DNA from 2 places in the Planococcus notacanthi genome. Region 2 is predicted to be linked to the other one. Evidence: riboswitches for the same ligand, from Rfam matches in the RefSeq annotation. Region 2 holds a riboswitch; the other holds the start of a gene.
The links. A riboswitch is a leader RNA that binds a small molecule or an ion and turns the genes downstream of it on or off. The one in region 2 is predicted to bind thiamine pyrophosphate.

Region 1: linked by a shared signal. The riboswitch ahead of tenA (thiaminase II) and the one ahead of QMA01_RS04010 (YkoF family thiamine/hydroxymethylpyrimidine-binding protein) in region 2 are both predicted to bind thiamine pyrophosphate.

What each region holds. Positions count from the first base shown of each region.
Region 1 is NZ_JASDCQ010000002.1:403,035-410,948, forward strand. It holds gene QMA01_RS09490 (carbohydrate ABC transporter permease) at 1-498, opposite strand, end outside; gene QMA01_RS09495 (carbohydrate ABC transporter permease) at 499-1,410, opposite strand; gene QMA01_RS09500 (ABC transporter substrate-binding protein) at 1,424-2,743, opposite strand; gene QMA01_RS09505 (ABC transporter ATP-binding protein) at 3,003-4,127, shown strand; TPP riboswitch at 4,149-4,252, shown strand; gene tenA (thiaminase II) at 4,373-5,056, shown strand; gene thiM (hydroxyethylthiazole kinase) at 5,058-5,843, shown strand; gene thiD (bifunctional hydroxymethylpyrimidine kinase/phosphomethylpyrimidine kinase) at 5,840-6,685, shown strand; gene thiE (thiamine phosphate synthase) at 6,669-7,322, shown strand; gene thiW (energy coupling factor transporter S component ThiW) at 7,319-7,804, shown strand; gene QMA01_RS09535 (YkuS family protein) at 7,894-7,914, shown strand, end outside.
Region 2 is NZ_JASDCQ010000001.1:824,317-832,230, forward strand. It holds gene QMA01_RS03975 (hypothetical protein) at 1-659, shown strand, start outside; gene QMA01_RS03980 (FmdE family protein) at 682-1,203, shown strand; gene QMA01_RS03985 (hypothetical protein) at 1,294-1,758, opposite strand; gene QMA01_RS03990 (DinB family protein) at 1,988-2,491, opposite strand; gene QMA01_RS03995 (energy-coupling factor transporter transmembrane component T family protein) at 2,656-3,411, opposite strand; gene QMA01_RS04000 (ABC transporter ATP-binding protein) at 3,392-4,822, opposite strand; gene QMA01_RS04005 (ECF transporter S component) at 4,815-5,396, opposite strand; gene QMA01_RS04010 (YkoF family thiamine/hydroxymethylpyrimidine-binding protein) at 5,398-5,988, opposite strand; TPP riboswitch at 6,077-6,182, opposite strand; gene QMA01_RS04015 (vWA domain-containing protein) at 6,526-7,242, shown strand; gene QMA01_RS04020 (MFS transporter) at 7,304-7,914, opposite strand, start outside.

The sequences.
Region 1 (7,914 bases), on a different contig from region 2:
ATTTAATTTTGCGAACAGGACATACTGCGGTATCAAGGTCACAAACCCTGGAATCATCATAGTGGCCAGGACAATGGCGAACAGCACATTTTTTCCGCGGAAAGGGATCTTCGCGAATCCATAAGCGATAAACGAATTGGACAGCACATTGCCGATGACGACCAATGTCGTAATGGTCAATGTATTGATCGTGTACTGCGTAAATGGTGCGGCTTCCCATGTACGGATATAGTTTGCCCAATTCCAGGACTCCGGGAAGAAGGTCGGCGGAAAGGACATGACTTCGGCCATGGTTTTCAGAGAAGTTGAGATCATCCACCAAAGAGGGGATAAGATCAGCAGACTTCCTGCTGCCAACAAAACGAAATTGATGAGCTTCAGCATATTTTTTCGATTTCCGCGATGTTCAAAGTACCCAGGGTTTTCATTTCTGCCGGAGAGGGTTTTCAGGCTTTCTGCTTCTTCGACATAAGACGCGTCATCCGTGGTTTTGGCCATTTATTTTTCCTCCCCTTCATAATGCACCCAGCGCGGAGCAAGTTTTAAGTTGATTAAGGTCAGTACGAATACGATGACGAATAAAATCCAGGACATCGCCATGGCATAACCCATGTTGAAGTTTTCGAATGCCTGGCGCCACATATAAAGGTTGTAGAACAACAGCGAGTTGGCAGGTCCCCCTTCACCGTTGCTGGACATGACATATGCTTCCTGGAAAATCTGGAAGCCGCCGATCAGGCTTGTAACCACATCGAAAAAAATGACCGGTGTAATCATCGGAAGAGTGATATGCCGGAATTGTTTCCAGGTATTCGCTCCATCGATTTCCGCTGCCTCATATAAGGACTTGGAAACCCCTTGCATACTGGCTAAGTAGAGCAGCATCGAGCCGTCAACACTCCACATCTTCATTAAGATGAGTGACGGTTTTGTCCATTCCGGATCAAAAAGCCAATTGGGTCCATCGATATTAAACCAGCCCAGAATTAGATTGACCATACCGGTTCCCGGATCCAGTAATTGCATCCATAGCAAATAGACGCCTACGCCAGAAAGTACAGCCGGCAAATAATACAGCGTACGGAAAAAGCGGATGCCAGGAATGTCCTGATTTAACAAAGCGGACAGCAAAATTGCGCCGATGGTGGTTAAAGGAACCGAAAAAGCTACAAAATACAAGGTGTTCCATAAAGAAGTCCAGAAAAGATTGTCTGCTGTAAAAAGTCCCTGATAATTCTCAACACCGATAAAGTCCATTCGGGAGGTGATGTTGTAATTCGTGAAACTTGCCATGAATGAAAATACCAGTGGTCCGGCAGTAAAGGCCAGAAAACCGATAATCCATGGCAAAACGAACAGGTAACCGTAAATGCTTTCCTTACGGCGCATCGTCAATCTTTTTTTCCCCAAAGGATTCCCCCCCTTACTGACTATTCTTTTCTACCAGACTTTCCACCTCGGCCTGTGATTTAGCCAATGCTTCTTTGGCTGTCATCGAGCCCAGGAAAAACTCCTCGATATTTGGATTAATGTAACTTGTGAAATCAGGTGCCACAACAGGAACCGGAGTCAAGAGCGTATATTCCATATTGTCGACAGCCATTTGATAGACCATTGAACCGTCATCTGTAAATTCATCGGTTTCTGCAGCTTTTTCCGCTGCTTCAATATTGGCCACGTTATCGAAATTCTGGACAGCCCAATATTCCTGTGCGTCCACATCTGTCAGGTATTTAATGAATTCAAAAGAAGCTTCTGGATTTGCTGCACCTTCCGGAATTTCAGCTACAAAACCGCCGCCCCAGCTAGTATGCCCGCTGCCGGATTCAAATTCAGGGAGCGGCGCTACGCCGAAATTCAGGTCTTCCGCGTAATCACGGATTTGTGTATAGAAAGTAGGAGTGATGGCATACATCGCCAAACTGCCATTGAAGAACGGATTTCCTTGTTGGCTGTCGATCTGCGCTTTATAGGCGTTGATGACATTATCCCCGTATCTTGTCTGCCAGGTTTTCAGCCATTCGAGGGTTTCCAGATTGGCTGCTGTATCGATTTGTACATTGTTATTTTCATCAAAATAATTTTGGCCATCGGAATTCAGCATCCAAACGTCGAAATCGATGCCCCATCTCGGATAAAAACCGATCCGTTCGTAATCATTGCCGTTTTTAACATCGAGCTTTTCTGCATATTCTTCGAGTTCAGCCCAAGTAGTGGGCGGCTTCTCCGGATCTAGACCGACTTCTTCAAAAGCATCCTTGTTATAGAAAAGGACACGCGTGTCGGTATTGAAAGGGATGCCGTAAGAATCTCCTTCGTGAAGTGTAGCGTTCCACAGTTCCGGATAGAAACGGTCTGAGATATCGTCTTCTTCAAGAAACTCTGAAAGATTCATTGCCTGGTTTTCCTGGCCACGAAGTGCTGTTGAGTTGATATCGTTTATTACCACATCAGGCGGATCCCCAGCAGCTATGGCAGCTAGCTCTTTTGTCCAAATATCTCCAAAAGGAAGATACGTGTGCTTTACTTCAATCTCATCCTGCGATTCATTGAAATCGGCAATAATCTGCTCGATTACCGGACGGCGAATTTCAGAACCCCAGAATGTCCAAAAGTCGATGACGGTTTTTCCATCTTCGTTGACCGCATTGTCATCATTATTGCTGGTCTGAAAGCCTGCACACCCGCTTAATGTCAAAGCCGATCCCATTAAACCAATTAAAAACAAGCGTTTTTTCTTCATTTCTTCCTCTCCTTTTCTGTTTTGATGGGCACAAGCTGGGGTATCTATAGAATGCATTAACTTCGACTTCCGAAGATTTAAATGGAATGCCCCAATAGCTCTTTTAGATTCGTTCCCCTTTCTAAAGGATTAAAAATCCCTCTAAACAAGCTTTTGCAGCAAGAACTCGCAATGTGAGTGCGTTTACATGATAATAAAAATTTGTAATTGACGGACAATTAACTATACTTAAGAAAAACATTCAAAAGGAGAATGCGGAATGGCAGAGATCAAAATCGAAAAGCTCGGGAAAAGATACGATAATGGTGCTCTTGCTGTATCAGATTTTAACCTGAATATCCAGGATGAAGAGTTTATCGTCTTTGTCGGCCCGTCAGGATGCGGGAAATCCACGACTCTCCGGATGATTGCAGGCCTGGAAGAAATAACAGAAGGTGAGTTTTTTATAGACGGCAAACTCATGAATGAAGTCCAGCCGAAAGAACGTGACATTGCGATGGTTTTCCAGAATTATGCCCTTTATCCGCATATGACCGTGTATGAAAATATAGCTTTTGGATTGCAGCTGCGAAAGTTCAAGAAAGCGGAAATCAAGCGGCGTGTCAATGAAGCCGCCGCTATTCTGGGATTGGAAGATTATTTAGACAGAAAACCGAAAGCATTGTCAGGCGGACAGCGGCAGCGTGTAGCTCTTGGGCGTGCGATTGTCCGTGACGCCAAGGTCTTCCTGATGGATGAACCTTTATCCAACTTAGATGCCAAACTGCGCGTTCAGATGCGTGCCGAAATCGTTAAGTTGCACAGACGGTTGAAAACCACAACTATATATGTAACCCATGACCAGACAGAGGCCATGACGATGGCTTCTCGAATCGTGATTATGAAGGATGGGCTGATTCAGCAGGTCGGCTCTCCAAAAGAAGTCTACAATTTTCCTGAAAACCGGTTTGTGGGCAGTTTTATCGGTTCTCCTGCCATGAATTTTTTTGAAGGAAGAATTGATAAGGGACGTTACGTGATGGGGGACAAAATGCTGGACATCCCACCACAGATGATGGAAATGCTGAAAAATGAAGGCTATGAAGGAAAATCAGTTACGCTGGGAATCCGGCCGGAACATATTCATGTGAACAATGAAGATCTGTCGAATATTCCAACCAGTGAGTTTGAAGCAGTCATCACGGTTTCTGAACTGACAGGAGCAGAAACGATTCTTCATGCGGTTTATGCCGAACAGGAATTCATTGCTCGCGTAGAAGCTACCACGACTATCGAGCCGGGCCATACGGCAACGCTTGCATTCGATATGGCTCACGTCCACTTCTTTGATGATGAAACGGGAAATCGGATAAAAGCTGTAGAATTTTCTGAATCTATGCTATAGTGATTTCGAAAACACAAATAAAAACACCACTAGGGGAGCCGGATATCGGCTGAGACAGGCATAAGCCTGGACCCTTCGAACCTGATCTGGATCATACCAGCGGAGGGAAGTGGCGACCGTCTGCTATTTTCTTTTACAATCGCAAACGCCGCTTCCCTTTGCCGGGAAGCGGCGTTTTTATTTTGTGAAAAAAGTTGCAGTGCTTAGCCACTTGCAACTGGATATAGAAAAAGGGAGATGGAGAAATGACATTTTGCAAAGAAGTAAGAAAAGAATGCGACAGCCTGTGGCAGGCAAGTTTCGATCATCCGTTTGTGAAAGGCATAGCAGATGGAACCTTGCCGATCGACAGATTCCGTTTCTATGTTATGCAGGATGCCTATTATTTATCGCACTTTGCGAAAGTGCAGGCGCTTGGTGCATCAAAGGCCAAGGATCTGGAAACGACACAACGTTTTGCATTCCATTCTGCACATACTTGCAGTGCTGAGCTGGCATTGCATGAATCGTTCATGGAAATTTTGGAAGTCACTAAAGAAGAGTGGGCTGCTTTTGAACCGTCTCCAACTGCATATGCCTATGTTTCGCATATGTATCGTTCGTCAGAAGGCGATCTGGCCGATGTGTTGGCCTCTATTTTGCCTTGCTACTGGCTTTACTTTGAAATCGGTGAACGTTTGAAACATGCCAAACCGGACCACCCTATTTATAATCGGTGGATTGAAACATACGGTTCCGATGAGTTTGCTTCACTTGTCAACGAACAGATTTCGCGCATGGACAAGCTGGCGGAAGGACTGCCGGAAATACGGAGGCAGGAACTGAAAAATCATTTCCGGAAAAGCAGCTACTATGAATGGAATTTCTGGGAACAGGCATGGAAAAAAGAATCCTGGGCATTAGAGTCTATTAAAGAAGTAGGTGTGTAACATGTTCAGCCAAATAAAACGTGAAAATCCGCTGATCCATTGCATCACCAATCATGTAGTTTCGAATTTTCAAGCCAATGGCCTATTGGCGATCGGCGCTTCTCCGATCATGGGAGAAGCGCCTGAAGAAGCAGCTGAACTTGCCCGTTTGGCGCAGGCCTTGTCATTGAATATCGGAACCTTGCATGCAGAATCGCTGAAAAGCATGCTGACAGCCGGAGAGGCGGCCAACCGGCTGGGTATTCCTGTCGTACTGGATCCTGTCGGGGCAGGAGCAAGCAATTTCCGGAAGAAGGCTGTAAAAGAAATTTTGGACCTGGTTGACGTTAGCGTCCTTCGGTGCAATGCAGGAGAGCTCGCAGCGGTAGCCGGGAAACAATGGCAGTCGAAAGGTGTGGATGCAGGAGAAGGGCTCCTGGAAGTCCGGGAGCTTGCCGTCACCACTGCAAAAAGATTTAACTTTGTGGTAGCGGTCACTGGAAAAACGGATATTGTCACTGATGGAAAACAAGTGATTGAAATTCCTTTTGGAGATCCGATCATGGCTTCGATTACCGGTACGGGTTGTTTGCTTAGCAGCATTGTGGCTGCTGCGATGGCAGTCCGGCCAGAAGACCCTGTAAAGACTGTCAGCAACGCATTGCGTTTTTATGCAATCGCCGGTCAGCTGGCTGCGAAATCAACGAGTCTTCCGGGAGATTTTCAAGCGGCTTTCATTAATCGTTTGGCCAGCCTGACGGATAGCGGTGTGGAAGAACAGATCTATTTACAGGAGGGATTACGATGAGCAGAATTCCGCAGACTTTAACAATTGCCGGATCGGATTCCGGAGGAGGTGCGGGCATCCAGGCAGATTTGAAAACGTTTCAGGAACTGGGAGTTTACGGAACGTCTGTGGTCACCGCCGTGACTGCCCAAAATACGACAGGAGTCACCGCCATTTATCCCATGTCTGCCCAAGCCGTGCAAACGCAATTAGAAGCTGTCGGCAGCGATTTTAAAATAACCGCTTTAAAAACCGGCATGCTGTTCAATCCGGAAATCATCAAAGAAACTGCTGCCGCGATCCAGCGATTCAACTGGAGGAATGTGGTTGTGGACCCGGTGATGATCGCCAAAGGAGGAGCCAATTTACTGCAGCAGGAAGCAGTGGAAGCATTAAACCGCCATTTGCTGCCTGTGGCTTTACTGGTCACGCCAAACATCCCGGAAGCAGAAGTGCTGACAGGCATCCCCATTACAGATGTCTCGAGCCGCCGCCTGGCTGCTGAAGAGATTCTGGCAATGGGAGCCAAGTCAGTTGTCATTAAAGGCGGACACGGAACAGATCCGCAGTATGCTGAAGATTACTTGCTGCAGGCAAATGGGGAATCGCTGCTGTACCGCTCAGCGCGGATTGCGACTGGACAGACACATGGCACCGGCTGTACATTTGCGGCGGCAGTGACCGCGCAGCTGGCTAGAGGGCAAGAATTGCAGGATGCAATCCATACAGCCAAGCAATTTATTCACGCTGCACTCAGCGAGCCCTTGAATATCGGCTCAGGCCATGGGCCGACTAACCATGCTGCGTATAAAACGGTGTTAGCCGAAAGCAAGGAGGCTGCGAACATTGAAATTTTCCGATAAGCCCTCCATTTATTTTATTATGGGATCCAGGAATTCAGGAGACCGCAATCCTTTTGAGGTATTGAAAGCGGCGTTGGAAGGTGGAATCACACATTTTCAGCTGCGCGAAAAAGGTGAGGGTGCATTATCGGGCACTGAATTGCTGGCGTTTGCTTTGCGTTGCCAACTATTATGCAACCATTACAAGGTCCCTTTCATTATTAATGATTCAGTCGAACTGGCCTGCCAAATTGGGGCAGACGGTGTACACATCGGACAGGAAGATCTAAGTGCCTCCCAGGCACGCAAACTAATCGGCAAGGAGAAAATCTTGGGTGTCTCAGTCCATTCTTCAGAAGAAGCGAGAAAAGCTGTAAAGGATGGTGCTGATTATGTCGGGATGGGGCCGGTCTTTGGGACGACTTCGAAAGCTGATGCAAAAAAGCCGGCAGGTGTTGAAGGAATTCTGACGGTCAAAAAGGAATTTCCTGAATTGCCGGTAGTGGGCATCGGGGGCATTACTCCTGGAAATGCAAGTCTTGTATGGGCAGCAGGGGTTTCAGGAATTGCGGTCATCTCGGCGATAACTGAATCGAAGGACATTGCCGGTCAGGTTGCTGCCTTACAAGCTTCCAGCAAAGAAGGTATTCGAAAATGAAAACTAGAAAACTGGTTCTGATGGCGATGTTTGTCGCTATTGGAGTGGCTGGTTCCGCTTTTGTTTATTTTCCCGCTGGAATTGCCCGTGCATATCCCATTCAGCATGCCATCAATGTCATCGCTGCAGTTCTTTTTGGTCCGGGTCCAGCGATCCTGATCGCTTTTTTGACAGGTGTCGTCCGAATCTTGACCGGTACCGGATCGTTGCTGGCTTTTCCAGGCGGGATGATTGGAGCGTTGTTGGCGGGGATGATGTATGCGAAGTTCGGGAAAATCTGGTTAGCAGGCTTTGGGGAAGTAGTGGGTACTGGAATCATCGCATCTTTGGTTGCGGTGCCCTATGCGCGGATTTTGCTGGGTACTGAATTTGGCGCTTTGTTTTTTGTGCCGCCCTTTTTCATTTCCAGTTTGACCGGTGCCATTTTAGGAGGCATATTGGCAATGCGCCTTGCGAAAACTGATCCTTTAAAAGCATGGTGAAAATCTCGGAATTTTCTTGCAGGTGTTTATAAATTCTCAATTGAGGGGAAACAGTGCAATATAGACTTTTAAAAGGGAGTGGACAGATTATGGTGAAAATTGCAGTTGAA
Region 2 (7,914 bases):
GTCCCCAAGAGCCGCTGCTGGCAGCTGAATTTGCAGAATGGATGGATCATTTTCCGTTTGAATATCAGGCGGTGGATTCAGATGCAGAAGGGGAAGTCCATTTTGAAGATATTAACCGGGTTTTGTTTGATGGGCAGCTGGAGCCGGAAGTTCCGGGCAAAGGAATAACACGTGAAGAATTTGCGGTATTTGTGGCAGCTCATGCAGAAACGGAAATCGATGGCGAAACCTTGCTGTCGCGTGCAGGATTTGAAAAAGGTCCGGCGGGAGAGATTACCGGCGTGGAACAGGACGGGGAAGGTTATCAGTTGACGATTGGCGGTAAACCTTATGATGTGGGCGCACATCCGCGAATTCAAAGTGACAGCGCGGATCCTGAAGTTTGGGCAGGCATGACCGTAGCAGAATCGTTGATGGGTCCGGATCGTCCAGATGGACAATCCGAAGCCGGCAAAACGCATCAGAATCAAGCCATTCAATTTGTGGTCATTGAACGGGACATTGCTGAAGCACTGACTGCGGAAACGAAAGATACCGCCATCAAGGCGGATGTGGACCCGGAAGCGGGACGCATCAACTGGGTGACGGCAGTCACTATATTAGGTGTCGCATTGTTTGTTTATATGATTTACAGAAGAAATCGGAAAGACATTGAATAACAGCACAATAGGAGGATCTACTATGACAGGAATAAAAATTTACGACCACGGGGAATTGCTGGAAATCGGCTTTCAGGATATCCGCAAATTCCATGGCATCCGGGCCTATATGGCGATTGGTGTCGCTTATCGAATAATGGAGGCGGCGTTTGAGGCATTATATGGCAATGAAGTGCCGAGCCGCGAGGACATTTCCATTGTATCAGGACACGGCGGCCCCGGTTTCCGCGACGCGTTTGAGTTTGTGACGCGGGCAGATACCCGCGGCGAATACCTAGTGGATGTCAGTTATCCACAGGCACAATACGATCCGCACCGGCCGACTTCATATGCTTATGTGTTCAAGCGGCAAACAGGAGAGCAAGTGGAAGTCAGTTTGAAGGAAGATTTCCTGCCGGCAGTATTTTACGAGTATCTGAAAAAAGGGCGGGAAGACAGTTTTACAGCTGAAGAGTTTGAAGCATGTGAGAAGTTGAAGAAAGAGTTGTGCATGCGCGCATTGAAGATGCCTTTAGAAAGTTTATTGGAAGTTCGGCATGTATAGATACGATTAAGAGCAGGAAAACTGGTAGATCCAGTGTCCTGCTTTTTTCGTTGATTCCGTTAAAAAGCAGTTACTTCTCTAAAGACAGGGCTATGTCCAGGGAATCTCATATATCATTTTGGCGCCAAGTGCTTTTATTTCAATTTCGGGAGAAGAAGATTTCAAGTGAGCCATTTGGATCGCAGCAGCTTTTTGGGCATCTTCAAAGTTCATGTGATTTTTGATTGTTTGGAGCGGTTGCAGTTCAAAAGGAGCAGAAGGCGATTCTTTTATAAATAATAATATTATGTAACCTTCTTGTATAGAAGTATCCATAAATGTATTAGGCTCGATTAATAATTCATTGTCAGGGAAGTAGCTGATTTTATCTTCACAGATGATCGCAATTTTTTTCAAAATCCATATTTTCGAGTAGCCGGAAGAAATGGTGGATTCGACTCGCTCAAGTACGGTTTCCAGATGCTGTTCAAACAACGGAAACAAATGCGGATGGTGAGGGACAAAGGTAAAGTAAATCCGGCTGTCTTGTTCATCGAGCAGTTGAAAGCGATTCACAGTAATTCCTCCCCGTCGATTCGAAATATGTAACTGCTTTTATTATAATCGATAGCAGCCTCGGGAACAAATGGCTGTTATTCGTAATACATGTAAAAAACTACATAAGGTTATGTAGAAAAGTTCAAAACACGCAATAAGAAGAAAAAATAAAAAGCGAATAAAAGACAGAAGCAAAAACAAAAAGACGATTCTCGAATTAGCAATCGTCTTTTTATCAATCAGCTCATTATACAGGAGGATTTTCCACACCAAGCTTAATCCAATCTTCTTTCGGGGGACCATAGACACCAAAAGGTTTGAGGCCGGCTTGGCGAATCAGTACAGTCATCTGGCCACGATGATGGATCAAATGTTTGATGAATCCCATCAGAATTTGAGCGTTCGTTTCCTGGCGGCCAAAAGCGTTTTGCACTTGCTTTAAGGTTTCATCCGTCCATTGTTCTTGAAGTGCTTTCGAAGCTTTTTGGCTGAGGTGTTTGAATGTCTCAGCAATTTCCTTAGCAGATGACGGAACGGTTTCATTGTTGTCGACCTGTTCGATCTCTAAACCGAAATGAGCCAAGTAGTCGGGAATGCCAGTCGTGATGTGCCAGGCGATTCGGCCCAAAGACCGTCCTTCAGGATAGACTTTTTGTTCCAGCGATTGATCTGTTAAACCTTCCAGGACCTGTTGAGTCAATTCGGCTTCTTTTTGCCATTCATTGATGAAATCCGTTAATGTCACGTACATGCTGAATCCCTCCATTAGCGATAAATTAGCAATCACTGCTTCCACTTAAATTAACACAGCCGGCAGCGTAAGGGAAATAAGTTGCCGCCAAAGTGGTTGCAGTCAAAAAGTGTTTTAATGATGGATTCATAAAGGGATGTCCACTAGTAGAGAACGTGATTATCTCAGCTCAGCCAGCTGCCGCCGATGCAACTGGCGAGCAGAATGACCATAAAAATCCCGGACATCCATAGATCGGTGCGGCCGATCCTGACCGGCCGGTAATAGGCACTTCTTGGTTCACCGGTAAAACCTCTTGCTTCCATGGCGAAGGCAGAGCGCTCCGCTTTTCGGACAGCGCCTGCAAGCATAGGAATCAAAATGCGGCGCATCTCGAGCAAATGCTGCCAACTGTATTTTTTCATTTCGGCACCCCGCAGTCGTTGTGCTTGCTGGATCTGGGTAAATTCGTCTTTCATGACCGGCAGGAACTGATAGCCGACCATGACGCCGTATGCCATTTTAGGCGACAGCTTGAGCTGCTGCATCAGGCTCATGATGAATTTTACGGGATCGGTGGTGAAGGCGAACAGCAATGACAAGGTGGAAAACGCCATAACACGAAAGGCCAATGACAGTGCACGAGCCCATTGTTCATCCGTCACATCAATTCCGGCAAATGACCAGATGACAGTTCCGCCTGTGTCTGCACCGAATACCACAGTGGTCCATAAATAGCCGAAAGCGCCGATTGAAAAGGGCAGCATAAACAACAGCCAGAGTTTCCATTTTGTGCGGCTCATCATCAGCTGCAGGAGGACAATGCCCAACCAAAACAGCAGCGGCGTCCAAGGGTTAAAAAAGAATGCCAGTGCGAGCATCGACACGGTGACCAGGACAAACTTGACGGACGGATTCATGTCATGCAAAAGATTCCGCAAGACGGGCCACTCCTTTCGGCGCCAGCAAATGATGCTGTTCCAACAGTTCTTCGTTATGCCAAACATCTTTTGCAGCAAACTTGCCGGTCAATTCGCCGTCTTTGATGAGCAGCACCGAATCAGCCAAGCTCGCCGCAAATTCCATGTCATGTGTAATGATCAGAAAAGTTGCCCCTTCTTTGGCGCGCTGGTCAATCAAAGCAAATAGTTCAAGCAACGCAGCTGTATCCTGTCCGGACGTGGGTTCATCCATCAACAGCACTGGCCGTTTATCCGCGAGCATGGCCGCTATCGCTACGCGCCGTTTTTGCCCATGGCTAATGGCAAATGGATGGGCCTCCTGAATTTCCTCAAGACGCAGACTATCCATCAATTGGGTTAACTCGAAGAGGGTGGAGGCTCCAGAAAAAGCGACTTCCTGGTGGACGCTTTGCGTCAGAAACAGGTATTCCGGCGATTGCGGCACATAGCCGATGCCATCCGATTCTACCTTTCCGCTCGTCCGTTTATAGATGCCGCACAGCGATTTTGCCAAAGTCGACTTGCCGCTGCCGTTCGGTCCGGCAATCACCACCACTTCGCCACGGCTGACGGAAAAAGACAGCGGTGCAAGCAGTTGCCGATCTTTGATTGTGACAGAAAGCTTTTCTGTCTGTAAGGCCACTTCCGACTGGCAACTGGACTGCCGTTTAGGAAATGAAACCGGCTGCCGCGGGATGAATGGGTGGTCTGTGTCTATAGCGCCATTACAGCCCAATTGAATTTCTCGCCCGAAAAACGTGCCCCAGCTATCGAGACGATGCTCGACCGCAACAATAGTCAGGTTGGACTGCTGCTGAAGTTCTTCCAGCCATTCGACAAATTGTTTGGCAGTATAAGGGTCAAGGTGAGACAAAGGCTCATCAAGCAATAAAACCTCCGGATCCATGATCAATGCGCAAGCGGTTGCCACGCGCTGTTTCATTCCTCCGGATAGAGATTGGATAACAGAATGGCGCAGGTGTGAAAGTCCAGTGGCTTCCAAAACGGTGGTGATGCGCGGTTCCATCTCAGCAAGCGGTGCATGCAGATTTTCCAGTGTGAATGCCAGTTCTTCTTCAACGGTCGGCATACAAAACTGGGAATCAGGATCCTGAAAAACAGTCGCGATGCGGTGGTTGATTTCACCTGGCGCATAATCGACCGCAGGTTTCCCGAACAAACGGATTTCTCCGTCTACCAGACCATCGCAGTTATCGGGATAGAGGCGATTGAGCAAATACAATAAAGTGCTTTTTCCGCAGCCGCTTGGACCGGAGATGACCAGCCGTTCACCCTGCTCGACTGAAAAGGAAATGCTTGTTAAGGTTTTTTCGTCATCTTCCGGAAAGCGGAAAGAGAGGTCCGTTAAAGAGAAAATCTCTTCAGGCATTCACATCACCTTTTTTCGTGCGTGCAATTGCATAGCCGCGGAGCGAACCGGTCGCAAGCAAGGCATCGCCAATATACTTGCCGCCGATTCCAGCGATAACAGCACCGCTGAGGACACGGATGGTGAACATCAACGCAACGAATGACGGATCCAGTGCCGCATAGCCTGAAACGAAATAACCGTAGACAAAGCTGAAGACGGCCGATCCAATACCTGCAAGCATAAGGACAAGGATATTGAAATGCTTATAGCCGGTCAATGCAAACGCGGCTTCAGCACCAAGCCCTTGGATAACGCCTGACAAGATCAGACGGGGACCGACGGCATTGCCGATCAGCACTTCAATGGCAGCAGCCATGGTTTCGGACAAAACCGCAGCTCCGGGTTTCCGGATGATATACATGCAGATGATCGAGACGATGAACCAGATGCCAAACATCCATTCATAGGCAATCGGCCCAATCAGTGCGGCCCAAATGTTTGCGGCGTGGAGAAACAGTAAGTAAACGATACCGAAGACTACTGCAAACAGGGACATCAAGACCACTTCTTTTAATTTCCATGATTTCAGCATATTAAGCGCCTCCATGGGACGGGCTGTTGATGCTCATTGATACCGTCATCACCAAATGGCGATGTTCGTCTGAACGGGCATTGGTGAATGCTTCTTCGTAAAAAGCGAAGACATCATGGATATCGCCGTGTATGCCGCTTGCGTAATGCATGGAATCGTTGAAGACCCCTTGTTTTTTGGCACGGTCGACTTCCCGGTAGATGACGGCCATATAATCCGGATTGTTCATCGGATACAGCGCAAACTGGGAAGACACGTATTGTTTGGTGGCATCGGTGTTCAACAATTCATCGTCTTTTTCCAAGTAGACGTCCCCTGATGAATCGCCTGGGCAGCCGATCGAGAAGGTGCCGGACAATGCGACATGTTTACCAGTTTTTGCAGCATGCAAAGCTAATGCCTTTGCGACATTGAATACGTGATTCTGTTTGCCGCGAATGACTGTCGAAACGTCATCGGTGTGCATCCAGACGTTTGAAGTGTCCGTTTCGTTCAATGCTCCTTTAATGACTTTGATGAAATCGCCGGTCATCGGATGAAGCGAAAAGCGAAATCCGACAATCGGGCTGGTACCGCATTGCCATGGTTCCATATCAACATTCCTCCTAAAAATTTGCACAAAAAAGACCGCATCCGTGAAGATGCAGCCATAATCTACAAATAACCAAAAGGAATTATTTCAGAAATGCGCCGCACTTCCTCACGCAGGTATTATCCTGATCGAGTTATAAGGGATCGAAGCTTGCGCTTGCATCTCAGCCATAATGGGCACCCCTAGTGCAGTAAACGGTATGCGGTTTTTGTGTTCGGGTTGTTCCCGATGGGTTTAGTGTAGAGGAAGTGGTGGAGGATGTAAAGGGGAGATTAGAAAGATGTGCTCATTAGTCATTTATGTTGGGATTCTGAAATCGCTTCGGTCGCTTTGGGCATGGCTCCCGCCCAGTCCGTGGACACGCCGGTGCTTTGAGTAGTAAAGTCAGTTTTTTTTATTATCTAGAGTTATCTCCTCACTTCTCGATATTTATTTAGTAAAAGAAATAAGTTTAGAACACTATTTTTCCAATATTTTCTTCTTAAGTTTGTAGATTTTCGTTATACTGGAGTCATTATGACTAGAGGAGGCCAATTGATGAGTACCATTTCCCTTAAAAAGAAAACAGCGAGCATTGTGCTGGAGAAAAAACAATTGACCGGTGTTACAGCTAAAGTCGGCATTGTCTTGGACATTACAGGATCGATGCGGAAGCTGTATCGTGACGGCGTCGTGCAGGAAGTTGTGGAGCGGGTGCTGGCAGTAGCGAGCCAGTTTGATGATGACGGCGAGCTGGATATCTGGGTGTATGACAACGAATTTTCCCGTTTGCCGGCAGCGACAGAAGAGATTTTCATGGGCTACGTAGAAAAAAACATCCTGTCCAATGACAGTGTCCACAAGTTCGGGCGAAACGACGAACCGAAAGTCATGAAAGATGTGATTCAGAAATACACGAAAGAAGAGCCAAGCGATGTGCCGGTTTTTCTGGTCTTCATCAACGATGGCGGATGCAAAGCCGGCATTAAGAAATTCATTGTGGAATCGTCGACTCAGCCGATTTTTTGGCAATTTATCGGAATCGGGGATTCGAACTTCGATGTTTTGAGAAAACTGGATACGATGGAAGGCCGCTTCGTGGATAACGCGAATTTTTTCCATGTCCCGGACATCGAACAAGTGACGGATGAAGAACTATACAATCAAATGCTGAATGAATTTCCCGAGTGGCTGAAAGAAGCGAAGGAAAAAGGCATCTTGCGCAAAAAGCGAAAATCGCCTTTAAACTTTATTTTCCCGAATCGAAACAAATGAGTGAAGCAAAAAGATCCCCGGTGAAATCATTTGATTTCACCGGGGATCTTAGTTACTTAAGTTAATTTTGCTCATAACCGGCATTGAGTTTCCGGTTGTCAGCTTTTTGAACATCGCGGTTGATTGCCGGGCGCGTCAGCGAAAAGACGGCGCAGGCAAGGGCAATCAAGACGATTACAGCGCCAACCCAAGCGGTGCTTGAGACGGAGCCGGTTTGCGTCAAGGTGAAGCCGCCGATGGCAGAACCCAGCGCAATTCCGATCTGTAAGGCGGAGTTATTGAAGCTTTGCTGAATATCTGATGTGGCAGGGTCGGTTTCAATCAAATAGCTTTGTTGAGGCGGAGCCAAACTCCAGCTCAGTGCTGCCCAAATGACCATCACCGGCAGGAAAATAATCAGCGAGAACGTTGTCAGCGGAAGCAGGAATAAGACAACCGCAAACGCTGAAATAACGATGATGATGCTTTTCTTTGAGCCTATCGAATCGGACATGGTACCACCGATCGCACCGCCGCTCACAGCTGCGATTCCGAACAGCAAGTAGCAAAGGCTGACCCAGAACGAACTGAGCTGCAGGTTGGTCTCCAAAAATGGTGTGAAGTAGGCATAAACGGTATAATGTCCGGCAAGCATGAACATAGTCGCGAGATGAGCGGAGCCGATTTTAGCGC